Regions from separate parts of the Yersinia canariae genome, predicted to be linked through region 2. Evidence: predicted binding sites of a transcription regulator. Region 2 holds the regulator's gene; each other region holds the start of a gene.

Region 1 (4,256 bases), 580 kb from region 2:
AATGCGAACGCAACAGCTTTGCCCTGACCGTTAGAAATCAGTACGCCATTTTGACGTTGGCCGATCTCGCCTGGACGCACATCATCATAATGACTGAATGTGGAGTACAGCAGGCCAGTACCTGAAGTCATGGTCATGAATTCAGTACGGAAGCCAATCAGGCCACGGCTTGGGATCATATAATCCAGACGAATACGACCTTTGCCGTCCGGAACCATGTCCTTCACGTCACCTTTACGCTCACCCATGGCTTGCATTACTGCGCCCTGGTGCTGTTCTTCGATATCCAAAGTTACGCTTTCAAATGGTTCTTGATTGCGGCCGTCGATAACACGGTTGATAACTTTAGGACGAGATACAGCCAGTTCGAAACCTTCGCGACGCATGTTTTCGATCAGAACCGACAGGTGAAGTTCACCACGGCCAGATACGCGGAACGCATCAGAATCTTCAGTTTCTTCAACACGCAATGCTACGTTATGAATCAGCTCTTTGTTCAGGCGGTCAAGAATTTGACGTGAAGTCACGTACTTACCTTCTTTACCACAGAACGGAGAGGTGTTAACGCAGAAATACATAGTAACGGTTGGTTCATCAACAGACAGTGCTGGCAATGCTTCAACAGCATTAACGTCACAGATAGTGTCAGAGATGTTCAACTCACCCAGACCGGTGATAGCCACGATGTCGCCAGCTTCAGCCTCGGTAGCTTCGATACGCTCCAGACCCATGTGAGTCAGAACTTTACCCACTTTACCGTTACGCGTCTTGCCTTCGCTATCAATGATAGTGACTTGCTGGTTTGGCTTAACTTTACCGCGTTTGATACGACCGATGCCGATAACACCAACATAGTTGTTGTAATCCAGCTGAGAGATCTGCATCTGGAACGGCGCTTCAAGCTCAACTTGTGGCGCAGATACATGGTCAACGATAGCTTGATACAACGGAGTCATGTCTGCCGCCATATCATTGTGGTCTTCACCCGCGATACCCATCAATGCAGATGCATAAATGATAGGGAAGTCCAGTTGTTCGTCAGTTGCATCCAGGTTGACGAACAGGTCAAACACCTGATCCACAACCCAGTCAGGACGTGCGCCCGGACGGTCAACTTTGTTGATTACCACGATTGGTTTCAGACCATTAGCAAAAGCTTTTTTGGTCACGAAACGGGTCTGCGGCATCGGGCCATCCATTGCGTCGACGACCAACAGCACAGAGTCAACCATAGACATTACACGCTCAACTTCACCACCGAAATCGGCGTGTCCTGGAGTATCCACGATGTTGATGCGGTAGTCTTTCCATTTAATGGCAGTATTTTTTGCGAGGATAGTTATCCCACGCTCTTTCTCCAAATCGTTGGAGTCCATTACACGTTCAGTTGCTTCAGTACGTTCACCGAAAGTACCAGATTGTTGTAGCAACTTATCAACCAGGGTAGTTTTCCCATGGTCAACGTGCGCAATAATGGCGATGTTACGCAGATTCTCGATCACAGCTTTTTTGCCTCAGGCATTTAGAAATAGCGCGCTATTGTACACGTATTAGGCGAGGGACTAAACAAGATCACAAACTTCTCTTATAAACAACCTAACGGCGGTGTGTTTGTGATCCCTTTCACGGTGCAAAAATAGCCTCCCGGCCCCTTTCTGCACCAATACAGTGCCCAACGGCGCAAATGAAGCACCAAAATAGTGCAATATAACTATCCTGGTGCATACTGAATATCAGCAGACCCCCATGATATGGCATAAATGGGGGATTTGGAAAGTTGGCATAGATTTCGCAATGTATTTTAGCATGAATAGCCAGCGCGAATAACAGTACGAAATAAAAAGTGACAAGTTTGCTGTTTTGACTGATGCACACTTGCAGGTAAAAGGTTTTAGAAACAACTGTTTGTTGAAACAAGAAGTTTTTACCGGCAAAAATGCCAGAGCACCATAAACCTCAGTAATACACGGTAATCGTTCCACGACGACGACTATGACAAATCCGGGAGATATAAGTATGTCCGCTGAACATGTTTTGACGATGCTGAATGAGCACGAAGTGAAATTCGTTGATTTGCGCTTCACCGATACTAAAGGGAAAGAACAGCACATCACTATTCCGGCTCATCAGGTCAACGCTGACTTCTTTGAAGAAGGCAAAATGTTTGATGGCTCCTCGATTGGTGGCTGGAAAGGCATTAACGAATCCGACATGGTACTGATGCCAGACGCCAGCACCGCTGTTATGGACCCGTTCTTCGAAGATTCCACACTGATTATCCGTTGTGACATCCTTGAGCCAGGTACTCTGCAAGGTTATGACCGCGACCCACGTTCTATCTCCAAACGCGCGGAAGAGTTCCTGAAAGCTTCTGGCATCGCAGATACCGTGTTGTTCGGGCCTGAACCAGAATTCTTCTTGTTCGACGATGTTCGTTTTGGTAGCAGCATCCGTGGTTCTCACGTCGCTATCGATGATATCGAAGGCGCATGGAACTCCAGCACCAAATACGAAGGCGGCAACAAAGGTCACCGTCCAGCTGTAAAAGGAGGTTACTTCCCAGTTCCTCCAGTCGACTCTTCACAAGATCTGCGCTCTACCATGTGTTTGACCATGGAAGAAATGGGTCTGGTTGTTGAAGCGCATCACCACGAAGTGGCGACAGCGGGTCAGAATGAAGTGGCAACTCGCTTCAATACCATGACCAAGAAAGCTGACGAAATTCAGATTTACAAATATGTCGTGCACAACGTGGCACACGCATTTGGTAAAACTGCGACCTTTATGCCGAAACCAATGTTTGGTGATAACGGTTCAGGCATGCACTGCCATATGTCTTTGTCCAAGAACGGCACTAACCTGTTCGCGGGTGACAAATATGCTGGTCTGTCTGAAATGGCGCTGTTCTACATCGGCGGTATTATCAAACACGCAAAAGCAATCAACGCCTTGGCTAACCCAACGACTAACTCCTACAAGCGTTTGGTCCCAGGCTATGAAGCACCGGTCATGTTGGCTTATTCAGCCCGTAACCGCTCAGCTTCTATCCGTATCCCTGTGGTTGCCAGCCCGAAAGCTCGTCGTATTGAAGCGCGCTTCCCGGATCCAGCGGCTAACCCATACCTGTGCTTCGCAGCACTGCTGATGGCTGGCCTTGATGGCATCATCAACAAAATTCACCCTGGTGATGCGATGGACAAAAACTTGTATGACTTGCCACCGGAAGAAGAAGCTGAAATTCCAAAAGTTGCAGGTTCACTGGACGAAGCAATGGCTGCATTGAACGAAGACCGCGAGTTCCTGACCCGTGGTGGCGTGTTCACTGACGACGCTATCGATGCTTACATCGAATTGCGTAAAGAAGAAATGGACCGCGTTCGTATGACTCCGCACCCAGTTGAGTTCGAACTGTACTACAGCGTTTAATTTTAATTAGTCGTTTTTTTTGTTGCCGTGGAAACTTTTAGCCCATCTTCGGATGGGCTTTTTTCTCCACTTTTCATTTTCGTCATAATTCCTCTGGCTCAGTTGCGACTGAACCGATAGGATTAATGCACCAAAAGTGTGCAGGAGTCTGCGTAATGGCAACAGGCACGCTGCCCGATGCTGGGCAGATCCTTAATTCTCTCATTAATAGTATTCTGCTATTAGATGATGATTTGGCTATCCACTATGCCAATCCCGCCGCCCAGCAACTTCTGGCGCAAAGCTCCCGTAAACTTTTTGGTACACCTCTGCCAGATTTATTAGGCTATTTTTCTCTCAATATCGATTTGATGCGGGAAAGTCTGAAAGATGGGCAAGGTTTTACCGATAATGAAGTGACATTAGTGGTTGATGGCCGTGCACATATTTTATCGCTGACCGCGCAGTCACTCCCTGAAGGTTTTATATTGCTGGAAATGGCGCCGATGGATAATCAGCGTCGATTAAGCCAAGAGCAATTGCAACATGCACAACAAGTTGCAGCCCGAGATTTGGTGCGCGGGTTAGCTCACGAGATTAAGAACCCGTTAGGTGGCTTACGGGGCGCGGCACAATTATTGTCAAAAGCCTTACCCGATCCGGCACTGCTGGAATATACCAAAGTCATTATTGAGCAGGCTGATCGCTTACGTAACTTGGTTGACCGCTTATTAGGCCCACAGCGGCCCGGTCAACATGTTACACAGAGTATTCATCAGGTTGCTGAACGAGTTTGCCAGCTAGTCTCATTAGAGAAACCGGATAACGTGACGTTAATCCGTGACTATGAC
Region 2 (4,256 bases):
ATAACTGCGGTTATTGGTTTCCAGCATTGGTAACCACAGTTCCAGATAACTGCGGGTCTGGTAAATGAAGTTATGCACTTCGGTATGGCGATCAAGGAAGGAGATAACGGGCTTATCCAAACCGGTCATTGGGCGTAATTTCGGATCCCAGTGTGGGTTTGGCAGGAAGCGCACGTCGAAGACATAATCTGCATCAATGGGAATACCGTGCTTAAAGCCAAAGGACTCAAACACCATGGTCAGCTCGCGCTCGCGTTTACCCAGCAGGCGGGTACGCAGCATCTCAGCCAATTCATGCACTGACATTTCAGATGTATCAATAATCAAGTCAGCCCGTGAGCGCAAAGGCTCCAGCAGGTCGCTTTCTTCATCGATAGCACTTTCTAATGACAAATTTTTAGTCGACAGCGGATGCAGGCGACGGGTATCACTGTAGCGACGAATCAGGGTATTGCGGTCAGCATCCAAAAACAGCAACTGCGGTGAAAAACTGTCTGGCAGTTGGGTCATGGCATGTTCAAATACCTCCGGAGATTCAGGCATATTGCGCACGTCTATGCTCACTGCAGCGGAGATATTCCTATCGGCAAGTGTACTCGCCAATTGCGGTAACAGAACCACCGGCAAGTTATCGACGCAGTAAAAGCCCATATCTTCCAATGCGCGCAAAGCAACAGACTTCCCTGAACCGGAACGGCCGCTGACAATCATCAGCACCATGTGAGTGACTCCCCTTTATACCCATCATCTTTCAAGTTGCAGGCGTGTTGGCTACTTTTGTTCACCTGAACCTTGAAATCTATTGGGCTATATATTAGAACCCTGTATTCCGGCTAACAAGAGCCGGGTATAACGGATAAAACAGACGTTGCCTTGCATGATTACGCTGTTTCTGGCGGTAATTCAGTAATGATCTGATAAAGCTCGTCATCACTTTGCGCCGCCCGTAAACGACGACACACTGTTTTATCAGCTAATCGCTTGGCTACTAAAGACAAAGTGTGTAAGTGAGTTTTACATTGATCTGCTGGAACCAACAAGGCAAATAATAGATCAACCGGTTGGTTATCAATAGCATCGAAAGCTATAGGTTGTTCCAGACGAATAAATACACCTACAGCGCGCAGTGTATCTTCTTCCAGCTTGCCATGAGGTATCGCGATACCATTACCAATGCCGGTGCTGCCCATACGTTCGCGGGTTAATACAGCATCGAAAACGATCTGTGATGGCAGGTTGAGCTGTTTGGCAGCTAACTCGCTGATAATTTCCAAAGCCCGTTTTTTACTTGAGCAATGTACGGAGCTTTTGGTGCACTCGATATTTAATACCGAGCTTAATTGCAATGCTGGATCGTTGATCATCTCATCTTTCACTTAAGCGCTGTTTTACGCCTGATGCCAGCGGAATATTCTTCTCTGCTGGCATCAGGTTATGTAGCGAGTGTAGAACCTTTGCTGTGTGTACCCGACGACTTCAAGCTGCATGTGGTTGGCGGTCTTCGTTCACCCCAGTGACTTGATTTCGTAAGTTCTTGGGGATTCACTCAGTTGCCGCCTTTTTGCAACTCGAGTTACCTCGGGTAGATAACAGCAACAAGGGCCCCTAATGTTGTTTCAATTTGTCTTTGTGTTTGTTCAACTGGCGAGCCAGTTTATCAACCAAAATATCAATCGCGGCGTACATATCCTCCTGCTCTGAGCTTGCGTGCAACTCCCCTCCATTCACATGTACCGTCGCTTCTGCAATTTGTTTTACTTTCTCGACACTTAAAACCACATACACTTGATTAATTCGATCAAAATATTGCTCAAGTTTGGCAAATTTAGTGGTAACAAACTCGCGTAATGCTTCGGTTATTTCGACATGATGTCCGGTAATATTGAGCTGCATAGTGTCTTCCTTCTCAGTTCAGGTCAAACCAACTGTTTACGCTGGTTTGACGGCGGGATGGATAACGACTCTCGGTACTTCGCGACGGTACGCCGTGCCACCATAATGCCTTGTTCACATAATAGAGTGGTCAGTTTACTGTCGCTCAGTGGTTTGGCAGGGTTTTCTGCCGCAACCAATTTTTTCACCAGCGCACGGATTGCGGTAGAAGAAGCTTCACCCCCGCTCTCTGTATTGACGTGACTGGAGAAGAAATATTTCAGCTCGAAAATGCCCCGAGGACTGTGCAGGAATTTCTGCGTGGTCACACGGGAGATTGTCGACTCATGCATATCCACGGCTTGGGCAATATCTGCCAGCACCATGGGTTTCATAAATTCAGGCCCATTCTCAAAAAAAGCCACTTGCTGTTCTACAATGCAGCGCGCCACTTTCAGCAGCGTTTCATTGCGACTATCAAGGCTTTTTATCAACCATTTTGCTTCTTGCAGATTACTGCGGATAAACTGCCCGTCACTGTCATTACGGGTATTACTGCCCATTGCCGCATACTGCTGGTTGATTTTCAGGCGTGGAATGCTATCGGCATTAAGCTCGACCGTCCAGTGCCCTTTGTCTTTACGTACCAAAACATCAGGAATGACATACTCAGACTCCCCGGTATTAATAGACTGACCAGGGCGCGGGTCCAGTGACTGAATCAGAGCAATGGCTTCTTTAAGTGTATCTTCTTTTAGCCGGCTTAAACGGATCATCGTGCGGAAATCATGGTTGCCTAGCAAATCCAGATAATCGCTAATAACCAAGCGCGCTTCGGCAAGATAGGGGGTGTCTTTGGCATATTGCGATAATTGTACTAACAGGCATTCACGCAAATTACGGGCAGCAACACCAATAGGATCAAAGTGTTGAATTCGTTTGAGCACGGCTTCAACCTCGTCCAATGCGACGTTTTCATCCCCCATGCTTTCCAGAATGTCTTCTAGCGGCACCGTAAGATAGCCAGTTTCATCAACAGCATCGACGATAGAGGTCGCAATCGCAGCATCGGTTTCGGAAAAGGGCGTCAGGTCAACTTGCCACATCAAATAGTCTTGCAGGGTTTGGGTGGTTTCCCCCTGATAGACCGGCAGTTCATCGTCACTGTAATCATTGCCCATACCGGATGGCGTACCGGCGGTGTAAATTTCATCCCAAGTAGCATCCAGTGGCAGTTCTTCCGGCATATCTTTTTGTTCTAGCGCTTCGCGGGTATCAAGCGATTCACTGTCGACTGTTTCTTTCGCATCTATCTCTTCATGAAGATCGGTTTGCTCAAGCAAGGGGTTACTCTCCAGCGCTAACTGAATCTCCTGCTGGAGTTCTAGCGTAGAAAGCTGCAACAGACGAATAGCCTGCTGTAGCTGCGGAGTCATTGCCAATTGTTGGCTGAACTTGAGTTGCAAACCTTGCTTCATAATGCAGTATCAATTTTCCTGGTGGCTAACAAAATCATTAACAGTGTGCCGGTATGGAAGATTAAAGGCGGAACTCCTCACCCAGATAAACACGTTTAACTTGTTCGTCAGCCAAAATTTCCTGTGGTGTGCCGTGAGCGATTAAATGCCCTTGGCTTACAATGTAAGCCCGCTCACAAACGTCTAGCGTCTCACGCACGTTATGGTCGGTAATGAGTACACCGAGGCCACTGTCGCGCAGATGCTCAATAATTTTTTTGATATCAATAACAGAAATCGGGTCAACACCGGCAAAAGGCTCATCCAGCAGAATAAACTTAGGATTCGCGGCCAGCGCTCGGGCGATTTCAACACGACGACGTTCACCGCCAGAAAGTGATTGGCCTAGACTGTCACGTAAATGAGTAATATGGAACTCTTCCATTAACTCATCGGCCCGCTCCTGACGTTGCTCAGACGAGAGGTCTTTACGGATTTCCAGCACCGCCATCAGGTTGTTAAAGACACTCAGGCGGCGGAAGATCGAGGCCTCTTGGGGTAAATAGCCAATCCCGCGCAGCGCGCGCTCATGCAAAGGCAAGAGGCTGATATCTTCATCATCAATCACAATGCGCCCGGCGTCACGTTGGACAATACCGACGACCATATAAAAAGTGGTGGTCTTTCCCGCGCCATTCGGCCCAAGTAAACCGACAATCTCACCGGACTTTACTTTCAGGCTAACGTCTTCGACCACTTTACGGCCTTTGTACGCCTTAGCCAGTTTTTCTGCGATTAATGTTGCCATAAATGATTAGTTACTCTTCTTTTGGCCTGAAGCTGCTGGCCCTTTATCTTGTAATTGGGACGGTAATAGCACTGTTGTGACGCGTTTGCCTTTATCACTGAAGGCTTCCATCTGCTGTT
Region 3 (4,256 bases), 180 kb from region 2:
CAACTTAAGTGGACAAGAACCTTGCCGAACAACTGATGAGATCAGAATACAATTTGGCTCTTCGCTACCAGTACTTACTGGCCAGGTAGGGGGGCGTTTGAATCCATCTGAAATCAGAGATGCCTTAACCGGTAAGCAATTTCGTCAAGGATAGGAAATAACATGGATCAGAAGTTTGCAGTGTTTGGTAACCCTATTGGGCACAGTAAGTCTCCGAGGATCCATGCGCTTTTTGCCGAGCAAACCGGGATTGAACATCACTACGGTAAAGTTTTGGCACCTAATGAATCCTTTGAAGAGACTTTAACGTCTTTTTTTGCTGATGGGGCACGGGGCGCGAACATAACTACGCCGTTTAAAGAACGAGCTCATGCGAAGTGTGATGAACTAACTGAGCGTGCGTCACTGGCAGGCGCTGTCAATACGATTAAGCAATTAGAAGATGGGCGCTTATTGGGTGACAATACCGATGGTATTGGTTTACTCAGTGATCTTGAACGACAGCATTTGATCCAAACAACTGATCGTATTTTATTGGTGGGGGCTGGTGGAGCGGCTCGAGGGGTTATCCTCCCTTTACTTTCATATGGTTGTAAAGTCGTTATTACGAATAGGACTTATGCTCGGGCGCAACAACTCGCTGAAGTATTCCATCATTTAGGTGATATTGATGCTATCGAGATGCAGGCTCTGAGTGGGCAGCAGTTTGATTTAGTTATAAATGCTACAGCTTCGGGTATTCATGGCGACGTGCCGCACATACCTGCGGATATTATTGGTCCGCAAACTCGTTGTTATGATATGTACTATCAAACTGATATCACGCCATTTTTAGCCTGGAGCACACAGTTGGGTGTGACGAATTATGCCGATGGGCTGGGAATGCTGGTGGGGCAAGCGGCGCATGCTTTTCAGTTATGGCATGGTGTGATGCCGGCAATAGCTCCTGTATTAAATCAGTTACGTAATGAGTTAGGTAAATAGAAAGGTATAGATAATGCAGGGAAAGTATGGCTTATTCCCTGCATCAGAAATGACTCGCTATTTCATTTCAGCCAGAGAGTCATCTTTCCAGCGCACATAGTTACTCGCGGAATAAAGCAGGCCTTCTAATTCAGCAGGTGTTAAAGGGCGGGCTTGTCTGGCTGGGCTGCCCATATAGAGGTAACCACTCGCCAATCGTTTTCCAGGGGAAACTAGGCTACCCGCTCCAATCATCACATCATCTTCAATAACAGCACCATCTAACACGATGGAGCCCATTCCCACTAATACCCGATTACCGATGGTGCAGCCGTGAAGCATAGCTTTATGTCCGACAGTCACATCTTCACCAATAATCAGTGGATTTCCCTCGGGGTTATGTTCTGAGTGATGGGTAACATGCAAAACACTTCCGTCTTGGATATTAGAGCGAGCACCAATACTAACCTGATTAACATCACCACGGATGGCAACTAACGGCCAGACACTGACATCATCACCCAAAATGACATTACCAATGATCACACTCGATCTATCAATCATAACGCGTTTACCAAGCGTCGGTGAATAATGAAGATAAGGGCGGATAGGGTCGGACATAGCAATAGCCTCTCAATAAGATCACTCTTTACCGGCCATACTAGCCTTTGCTGATGGAATTACAACCAATCGACCATTGGGATCATAGGGAAAATGCCGTGGATCGACCAAGATCTACACGTAAGGAGCGAAAAGTATTCAAACAGTAGAAAAAGGCGAGAAAAGAGTTGTGCAAAAAATTCGACTCCCTATAATGCGCATCCATCGAGACGGCACACAACGAACCAAGTAGTTGAGTGACCGGCAGAGAGAACAGAGAAAATCAACGAAATTAGTAGTTGACTCTGAATGAGAAAAGCGTAATATGCGCACCTCGCGTTACCAACCACCGGTTGATAACGAACGCTCTTTAACAATTTATCAGACAATCTGTGTGGGCACTCGCAAGACGATATCGAAGCCTGTTTCGACAGGCAAAGAAATATCAAAGTCTTGAAGAGTGACCAAAGCAGTACACATTTGAACTTCGGTTCGAATGCATATTTGCAGAAAGTAATCTTTGAGCATCGCTATGTTAACTCATAGCAAATCAAACAAATCTTAAATTGAAGAGTTTGATCATGGCTCAGATTGAACGCTGGCGGCAGGCCTAACACATGCAAGTCGAGCGGCAGCGGGAAGTAGTTTACTACTTTGCCGGCGAGCGGCGGACGGGTGAGTAATGTCTGGGAAACTGCCTGATGGAGGGGGATAACTACTGGAAACGGTAGCTAATACCGCATGACCTCGCAAGAGCAAAGTGGGGGACCTTAGGGCCTCACGCCATCGGATGTGCCCAGATGGGATTAGCTAGTAGGTGGGGTAACGGCTCACCTAGGCGACGATCCCTAGCTGGTCTGAGAGGATGACCAGCCACACTGGAACTGAGACACGGTCCAGACTCCTACGGGAGGCAGCAGTGGGGAATATTGCACAATGGGCGCAAGCCTGATGCAGCCATGCCGCGTGTGTGAAGAAGGCCTTCGGGTTGTAAAGCACTTTCAGCGAGGAGGAAGGCATTGTGGTTAATAACCGCAGTGATTGACGTTACTCGCAGAAGAAGCACCGGCTAACTCCGTGCCAGCAGCCGCGGTAATACGGAGGGTGCAAGCGTTAATCGGAATTACTGGGCGTAAAGCGCACGCAGGCGGTTTGTTAAGTCAGATGTGAAATCCCCGCGCTTAACGTGGGAACTGCATTTGAAACTGGCAAGCTAGAGTCTTGTAGAGGGGGGTAGAATTCCAGGTGTAGCGGTGAAATGCGTAGAGATCTGGAGGAATACCGGTGGCGAAGGCGGCCCCCTGGACAAAGACTGACGCTCAGGTGCGAAAGCGTGGGGAGCAAACAGGATTAGATACCCTGGTAGTCCACGCTGTAAACGATGTCGACTTGGAGGTTGTGCCCTTGAGGCGTGGCTTCCGGAGCTAACGCGTTAAGTCGACCGCCTGGGGAGTACGGCCGCAAGGTTAAAACTCAAATGAATTGACGGGGGCCCGCACAAGCGGTGGAGCATGTGGTTTAATTCGATGCAACGCGAAGAACCTTACCTACTCTTGACATCCACAGAACTTAGCAGAGATGCTTCGGTGCCTTCGGGAACTGTGAGACAGGTGCTGCATGGCTGTCGTCAGCTCGTGTTGTGAAATGTTGGGTTAAGTCCCGCAACGAGCGCAACCCTTATCCTTTGTTGCCAGCACGTAATGGTGGGAACTCAAAGGAGACTGCCGGTGATAAACCGGAGGAAGGTGGGGATGACGTCAAGTCATCATGGCCCTTACGAGTAGGGCTACACACGTGCTACAATGGCAGATACAAAGTGAAGCGAACTCGCGAGAGCAAGCGGACCACATAAAGTCTGTCGTAGTCCGGATTGGAGTCTGCAACTCGACTCCATGAAGTCGGAATCGCTAGTAATCGTAGATCAGAATGCTACGGTGAATACGTTCCCGGGCCTTGTACACACCGCCCGTCACACCATGGGAGTGGGTTGCAAAAAGAAGTAGGTAGCTTAACCTTCGGGAGGGCGCTTACCACTTTGTGATTCATGACTGGGGTGAAGTCGTAACAAGGTAACCGTAGGGGAACCTGCGGTTGGATCACCTCCTTACCTAACGATACGCATTGCGCAGTGTCCACACAGATTGTCTGATGAATGTAAACGAGCAAGAGCACCTGTTGATGTTGTGAGTTTCGACTCATGCTGATGCAAAAACGATTAAGTTGAATGATTTAATCGGATTTTTGTGTCCCCATCGTCTAGAGGCCTAGGACACTGCCCTTTCACGGCTGTAACAGGGGTTCGAATCCCCTTGGGGACGCCACTCCGATAATGTGTGAAAGACATTATCACCGGTTCTTTATGAACTGAAAATATCTTAAAGATGACTTTAACGAGTCGTGTTTAAGATATTGCTCTTTAACAATCTGGAACAAGCTGAAAATTGAAACAATACAGCTGAAACTTATCTCTCCGTAGAAGTACTGAGATAAGGATTAACCTGTATTAGAGTCTCTCAAATGATCGCAATACGACGATGTCTGTAAAGACACCTTCGGGTTGTGAGGTTAAGCGACTAAGCGTACACGGTGGATGCCTAGGCAGTCAGAGGCGATGAAGGGCGTGCTAATCTGCGAAAAGCGTCGGTAAGGTGATATGAACCGTTACAACCGACGATACCCGAATGGGGAAACCC

What was found. Region 2 encodes sigma-54, which starts transcription at its own class of promoters, with help from an activator protein. Its sites were predicted from a motif close to GTTGGCACANNTTTCGCTNT; they were not measured.
Region 1: the regulator sigma-54 is predicted to act here: its motif matches at 1,777-1,796, upstream of glnA (glutamate--ammonia ligase).
Region 3: the regulator sigma-54 is predicted to act here: its motif matches at 1,709-1,728, upstream of F0T03_RS19870 (gamma carbonic anhydrase family protein).

What each region holds. Positions count from the first base shown of each region.
Region 1 is NZ_CP043727.1:35,018-39,273, reverse strand. It holds gene typA (ribosome-dependent GTPase TypA) at 1-1,502, opposite strand, end outside; gene glnA (glutamate--ammonia ligase) at 2,017-3,426, shown strand; gene glnL (nitrogen regulation protein NR(II)) at 3,582-4,256, shown strand, end outside.
Region 2 is NZ_CP043727.1:4,161,424-4,165,679, reverse strand. It holds gene rapZ (RNase adapter RapZ) at 1-720, opposite strand, end outside; gene ptsN (PTS IIA-like nitrogen regulatory protein PtsN) at 882-1,364, opposite strand; gene hpf (ribosome hibernation promoting factor) at 1,606-1,893, opposite strand; gene rpoN (RNA polymerase factor sigma-54) at 1,917-3,350, opposite strand; gene lptB (LPS export ABC transporter ATP-binding protein) at 3,412-4,137, opposite strand; gene lptA (lipopolysaccharide ABC transporter substrate-binding protein LptA) at 4,144-4,256, opposite strand, start outside.
Region 3 is NZ_CP043727.1:4,342,517-4,346,772, reverse strand. It holds gene tsaC (L-threonylcarbamoyladenylate synthase type 1 TsaC) at 1-154, shown strand, start outside; gene aroE (shikimate dehydrogenase) at 163-984, shown strand; gene F0T03_RS19870 (gamma carbonic anhydrase family protein) at 1,042-1,584, opposite strand; rRNA gene F0T03_RS19860 (16S ribosomal RNA) at 2,127-3,670, shown strand; tRNA gene F0T03_RS19855 (tRNA-Glu) at 3,809-3,884, shown strand; rRNA gene F0T03_RS19850 (23S ribosomal RNA) at 4,127-4,256, shown strand, end outside.